Regions from separate parts of the Sphingobacterium sp. PCS056 genome, predicted to be linked through region 1. Evidence: riboswitches for the same ligand, from Rfam matches in the RefSeq annotation. Region 1 holds a riboswitch; each other region holds the start of a gene.
What was found. Region 1 has a riboswitch for thiamine pyrophosphate ahead of thiS (sulfur carrier protein ThiS). Riboswitches for the same ligand answer to the same signal wherever they lie in the genome.
Positions count from the first base shown of each region.

Region 2: another riboswitch for thiamine pyrophosphate. It lies ahead of pnuC (nicotinamide riboside transporter PnuC); the one in region 1 lies ahead of thiS (sulfur carrier protein ThiS).
Region 3: another riboswitch for thiamine pyrophosphate. It lies ahead of thiM (hydroxyethylthiazole kinase); the one in region 1 lies ahead of thiS (sulfur carrier protein ThiS).

Region 1 is NZ_CP096883.1:4,892,878-4,895,151, reverse strand. Features, by position in the region: gene thiC (phosphomethylpyrimidine synthase ThiC) at 1-839, opposite strand, end outside; gene thiS (sulfur carrier protein ThiS) at 866-1,072, opposite strand; TPP riboswitch at 1,137-1,235, opposite strand; gene nudK (GDP-mannose pyrophosphatase NudK) at 1,386-1,964, opposite strand.
Region 2 is NZ_CP096883.1:4,425,196-4,427,469, forward strand. Features, by position in the region: gene MUB18_RS18510 (acyl-CoA dehydrogenase) at 1-590, opposite strand, end outside; gene pnuC (nicotinamide riboside transporter PnuC) at 571-1,203, opposite strand; TPP riboswitch at 1,260-1,405, opposite strand; gene MUB18_RS18520 (malate:quinone oxidoreductase) at 1,415-2,274, opposite strand, start outside.
Region 3 is NZ_CP096883.1:4,760,513-4,762,786, reverse strand. Features, by position in the region: gene thiE (thiamine phosphate synthase) at 1-547, opposite strand, end outside; gene thiM (hydroxyethylthiazole kinase) at 544-1,341, opposite strand; TPP riboswitch at 1,402-1,494, opposite strand; gene MUB18_RS19920 (two-component regulator propeller domain-containing protein) at 1,641-2,274, shown strand, end outside.

The sequences.
Region 1 (2,274 bases):
TATATCGGTACTGTGCCGATTGGAACGGGCGAATTACGGATGATCCATTCACGTGTTTCATGGATATTTTTACCCGTTGAAAGATCCATTATCGTATCTGCACCCCAGCGACATGCCCATACCGCTTTGTCTACCTCTTCTTCAATACTGGACGTCACTGCACTATTGCCAATATTGGCATTTATTTTCACTAAAAAATTACGTCCGATAATCATCGGTTCACTTTCTGGGTGATTGATATTATTCGGGATGATGGCTCTACCTGCTGCGATTTCTTCACGTACAAATTCCGCTGTGATCAGTTTCTTGGGTGTTCGAGCACCAAAACTATGTCCCGCATGTTGATGTTCCATACCCATTGTCGCCGCTTCTATTTGCTCGATACGTTGGTTTTCACGAATAGCCACATACTCCATTTCTGGAGTGATGATCCCTTTTCTAGCATAATGTAATTGACTAACGTTATGACCTGCTAAAGCTTTTTTAGGTTTATGGCTGTATTCAAAACGAAGTTCATCCAGATCCGTATCTGCCAATCGTTCTTGACCATAATCCGAACTGATCTGGGGTAAAATTTCAACATCTTGTCTATCCAATATCCAACTTTCTCGAGTGCGAGGTAGCCCCTTACGGATATCGATCTTTGCATCATCATCGGTATATGGACCTGATGTATCATAAATGGTAACAGGAGGATTGATTTCTACACCACCTTTGCTCAATTTAGTTGCACTGAGTGTAATTTCACGCATAGCTACCTGAATTGGAAAGAGTTTTCCAGGGATGTAGACTTTTTTCGAATTTGGGAAAGGGGTTTGGGTAATGGTTTGTTCTAACATAATGGTGTATTATAGGTGTAAATGAATTATCCGCCTTGCGTAGCAGAAATGACGAGAATTGAATCTTGATGGCGTAATGGGGTTGTTGCCCAAGCCGTTTTGGGTATGACTTGGTTATTAATGGCAACAGCAATGCCTTTACTTTTTTCTGGAAATTCCAAAAGCATCAAACCTTCCAAAGAGGAGGGAGGCTGTTCAAAAAAACGTGATTGGTGATTGATCGTAAGTTCCATTCCTTTAAAAATTTTTAAATAAAAAACTTTAGGAATGGCCACAGTTATGCAGGTATATGCACAATGAAGACATCTTACTTTTCCCTACGCCAGTATGACCCGGATCAGGTTCTAAGGGTAAAATCTCAGCCTGCAAATCTTGCAGACACCCCTAAAGTTTCCACTAAACTAGAAAAAAAATATGAATAAAAGAAAAGAGGTAGATTTATTTTTGTCTATCCATTGTTTTGTGACACAACAATATACCCGCTCTTGTTATTGGCATATATAATCAGCTATAGTAAGGAGAAGGAATACAAATTGCTATTTGCAATTATAAAATACCGTGTAATTTAATATATTGCAGCAACATAATTGTTTTAGCATCTTTGACCTCACCGCTCGCTACCATCCGCATAGCTTCGGAGATATACAATTCTAATACCTCAATATTTTCTTCTTCATGGTCCAGTCCTCCACCTTCACTGACTTTCATTTCTTTTGCATATTCGGCTATAAAAAAATGCAGAATTTCTGTAACGGATCCAGGAGACATATAAGCTTCAAAAATCTTTCTTACATCTGTAATTTTATAGCCTGTTTCTTCCTCCGTCTCTCTTCTAATACAATCTTCTGCATTATCTTTATCCAGTAAACCTGCGCAAGCTTCAATCATCAGGCCTGTTTCATTTCCATTAATAAATGTTGGAAGCCGAAATTGTCGGGTAAGAATCACTGTTTTCTGCTCTGTGTTGTACAATAAAATAGTTGCGCCGTTTCCTCTGTCATAAGCCTCTCTACTTTGGGTCATCGTTGTACCATCCTTTTTTAAATATTCGTAGGTTATTTTTCTTAGGATGTACCAATTATCGGATAAAATTTTGCTTTCTGTGATCTTGATGTTAGCTATCATAGGCAAGGTTTTTTTAATTCTTTTTTCTCTTAGTATTTGTGCAACTTTTGAATAAGGGATCAGATGCTAAAGGTATATAAATTTATAAACTCGCATCCGTATTTCTTAAGGAAGTGTAAATAAAGTTAAAGGATTTTTTTCTAGGTAGCGTCAATCATGTTTGCAAGAGCGTATAATGATTCAGACGGGGTGATGGTTAGATTCTATATTACTTCAGATATACAACAAAATTTATAGTGATTTTCTACAGGTATTATAGAGATTTATCTATAGAAACCCTATACAAATCCTCTATAATAGCTCTGAATTA
Region 2 (2,274 bases), 470 kb from region 1:
GAATCTTTCACAAAAAGATTTTCGACCGAGAAGCTATGGCTTGCAGTACATTCCAAGCCAAACGTATCCCAATCGTAATGAATCAATACATCATTACGATCGAAAAAGAAAGAATATATAAGCTGTTGATCATTTTCGTCCAATACCGGTATACCCTTTTCAGTGATGACACAATTTGCTGTAAAATGAGTCAGATGTGGGGCACCGGTAGCATATTTCCAATGACCTTTAATCCGATACCCACCTTGTTCGCGCTCAGCATATCCAGATGCACGACCACTTCCACCAAGGCACACTTGCGAATTCTGAAAGATCTCTTTGCCAATTTTTGGGTCGATAAATCCGACAAACAAATTAGCTCCCGAGCACAAAGTAATGGTCCAAGCTAAACCACCATCGTGATAAGCCAATTCCTCCAACAATTGCATTCCTTCTAACAAAGAAAATTCCAAACCGCCAAGACATTTAGGCACCCATATCTTAAACCATTTCTCAGAGATACTTAAATCCAGTTGTGCTGCAGTCATAGCTTTACAATTAATTGCATGCTGTTGCTGGTCTTTTATAAGATTAATGTGAGTTTGATTCATGATCATATATAAATTCACTTTTGAGGATTCTTTTCCAGTTAAAATAACCAAAGAAAGCCATGACAAATAAAAACAAAGTTAAAGCCGCAAACAAGAACAGATCTTTATGGTACAGCAATGGTATTGCCATAAAATTGCTAATATTTAATAAAATCCAATTCTCGATCTTTCGCTTGGCCAGTAGCCACATTCCCGCCCATGCTGTACAGGACACAAGCGCATCCCACAAAGGAACATCAGAGTCTGTAGCATGCAATAATCCGAAATAAAATACAATAAAACCAATGATACAAATCAATGATACTACGATCCAATCATTTTTTGATGATCGCGTGATGACATGATGATCTGTACGGTTTTGTTGCCAATACATCCAACCATAGATACTCATCAGTAGGTAGTACATATTTAAGGCTATTTCACCATATAATTTCGCGAAAAACAGAACGTAAATTGACATTAATATACCACAAATACCAAAAAGATAATTGATAGATTTATTAGATTTAGCGAACCAAACTTGTAAAACACCAAAGCCAACGGCTAACCATTCAGGCAAAGATGTCGCTTTGATCTGCTGTAAAAAATCGTATAAAATTTGATTTAACTGCATTTAAAATATGTGTAAGATAAAATAATACACACTTATGAAATAGCTATAAATGCAAGATTTTTGAAATTAAATATCCCTACGCCAGCATTATCTGGATCAGGTATATAACAAGAATTGCTCAGGGTATTGAGCAATTCTTGTTATTTGGGTATAATCTCAGCCTGTACCAGTACATTTACTGCAAGCACCCCATAAGTATGGTTAAAAGAAATTAATCTTTAAAATTCTCAAGCTTTAATGCAGTATGTGTGCGCTTTCTAGTCGCTACACAAAGCTCTGCATCATCATTTAATGATTGTCCGTGCGTCGGGATCATTTCTCGCAATTTTTTGCGATATTCATCTGCTTTAGCACGTTCTGGAAAACATCTTTTCAGAAGTTTGATCATGATAGCTACAGAAGTAGAGGCACCTGGTGAGGCACCTAGCAACGCTGCAATAGAACCATCTGCAGAAGAGACAACCTCCGTTCCAAATTCTAGCACACCACCATGTTTAGCATCCTTTTTGATCACTTGTACACGCTGGCCAGCAACTTCTATTTTCCAATCCTCTAATTGCGCTGTTGGCATAAACTGTTTCAAAGCATCTAATTTATCTTTGGGACTTTTCATCACCTCAGATATTAAATATTTTGTAAGATCCATATTGTCACGTCCTACAGATAGCATCGGTTTAATATTTGATAACTTGATCGAAGCAGGTAAATCAAAATAAGAACCTTGTTTTAAAAATTTAGTAGAAAAACCAGCATATGGTCCAAACAACAAAGCCTGTTTACCATCTATATAACGTGTATCAAGGTGTGGCACAGACATAGGAGGAGCACCAATAGAGGCTTTACCATATACTTTCGCATGATGATCTTTGATGACATCTTCATTGACACAGCGTAACCACTGACCACCAACAGGAAATCCTCCATAACCTTTAGATTCAGGAATACCCGATTTCTCTAGCAATAGTAAAGAGTGTCCACCAGCACCTATAAAAACAAATTTAGCGTTGATTGATCTTTTTTCACCAGTTTTTAAATCCTTGACCTCCAATTCCCACGTACCATTGTCATTTC
Region 3 (2,274 bases), 130 kb from region 1:
CCGCTTTAACGATTGCTGATGCATTTTCCAATCGTACATTTCCGATTGCAACTAAGGGCTTATCTGTACGAGAACGGATCATTGCTAATCCGTTCAAGCCCCATTCCGTTACGGTATCTGTTTTTGTTTTCGTATTAAATATGGGGCTGACGCCTAAATAATCTGCTACAGCGGTGTTTTCATCATCCAATTGATGGAGATATTCTATGGAATAGCCAATTGTTTTGCTTTCAAAAGCATGTACACGTCGCAGTACAGCAGGAGCGATATCCCGATTTCCGACATGGATTCCAGCAGCACTTATTTTTTCAGCTACTTCAGCATGATCATTGATGATCAGTGGGATATGATATTTATCGGTAATCTCTTTCAATTTCAGGGCTTTATAAATAAACTCTTTAGTCGTGATCTCTTTTTCACGCAGTTGAATTATATCCACACCTCCACGTATTGCCTGTTCAGCTACATAAAGGAAATCACGTCCTCGGCAGTCCTTTTCCGAGATCACTAAATAAAGTGGATAAGGAAATGAGGGGTGCAGGTTCATGATTGGGTGATTTTTAAATGGGTAAGAAATTCGTGTTCGGTAATGTTATAGAGCTTGTCCAGAATATGGGTCTGCAGACTTGCGGGGCCAGCACTTTCTTTTGCGGCTAATTCTCCTGCTATGCTCAGTAAACTCATTGCAGCAGCAACAGCTTCCGTTTTATTTTCAACCGCAGCAATAAATGCCGCGATCAGGGCCGATGCAGTACAACCTAATCCGGTCACCTTGGTCATCATCGCATTCCCATTCTTTAGGTATATACATGTGTTGTGGCTGATAATGATATCTGTTTCACCTGAAATACATATGATTGCGCCTGATTTGGCGTGTAGATTGCGAGCAGCCTCAATAGCCTCGGTACTGATCACGGTACTATCTACCCCTTTTGTCACCACATCTGCTGTTTTTGCAAGAGCAATGATTTCAGAAGCATTCCCTCTGATGACGGTAGGCTTAAAAAGCAACAGTTGATTTAAAACAGTATCGCGGTAGGAGGTCGCACCTGCACCTACAGGATCTAAAACCCAAGGTTTCTGGATTGAATCTGCTTTTTTAGATGCCATGAACATGGATTCGCTCCAGTACTCGTCCAGCGTACCGATGTTGATGACCAGTGCATGCGATAGCGTTACCATTGCTTCGACCTCAGGTTTGGCGTGTGCCATGATCGGTGATGCACCCACTGCCAACAGTGCATTGGCGGTATTATTCATCACAACATAGTTCGTGATATTGTGAATAAGAGGCGAGGTATTTCTTACCTGAATGATGTGTTGCCAGAGTTTTTTTTCCATTCTTATATTTTTAACAATAAAAGCTTTAGGAAAAATCCATAACAACAGTCCGGATAAGTAGATGGACTGATTGCTTTTCCCTACGCCGGTGTTAGCCGGATCAGGTTCAAAGGGACTCTCTCAATTCTTTACAGAATACCCCTAAAGCGTATACAAAAGTATTGAAAAAAAATGAATTAATGGATAAGCGCCCAAACTCATCATCACAGGCTCTTTAGTACATTTCTTAAAAAGTGTGCCGATAAAGTTCCACATTGTATTTACACTTTTAAATAATTATGTTTGTAAATACCTTGTTTATGATGCGGACAGTTTATTTGTTTTTCTTGCTATTCCTTTCGCTTTGCGGTCCTTCTGTTTTTGGGCAATCGTTAGATTTTCAATTTTTTAGAAATATAGGGCTTGGAGCAAAAGCGAGTACAGTGCACTGCTTTGCGCAAGATAGTCTGGGTATCCTTTGGTTGGGTAGTAATAATGGATTATATAGTTACGATGGTTATTCCCTTCATGCTCCGACTGAAGCTGCATTGCCCTATCAGACCTTCATTTATAGTATTGCTGTTCTTGACGGTACTCATCTTGCTTTGGGGACAGGTAAAGGTGTTTTTTTATACAATTATCGGGAAGATCGGTACGAAGTATTTCCAACGGGTAGCCCTTCAGATGTCAGGTCGCTCCTGTTAGTTGGTGATCAACTATGGATCGGTTCCATCTCTGGTTTATATGGCTACGACACGAAAACCAAGAAACTGACCAATTACGGAAAAACTTGGTATCAAGATTTGGATGGACAAGCCATTTATGCTTTATCCACTCAATCCGATAAAATTTTAGTGGGTACTTACAAGGGGCTGTATCAACTCCATCCTGCTCGTAAAGAGGTGAAGAAATTGGTTTTACCAGATTATAAATCGGGTAGTAATCAATTTGTCA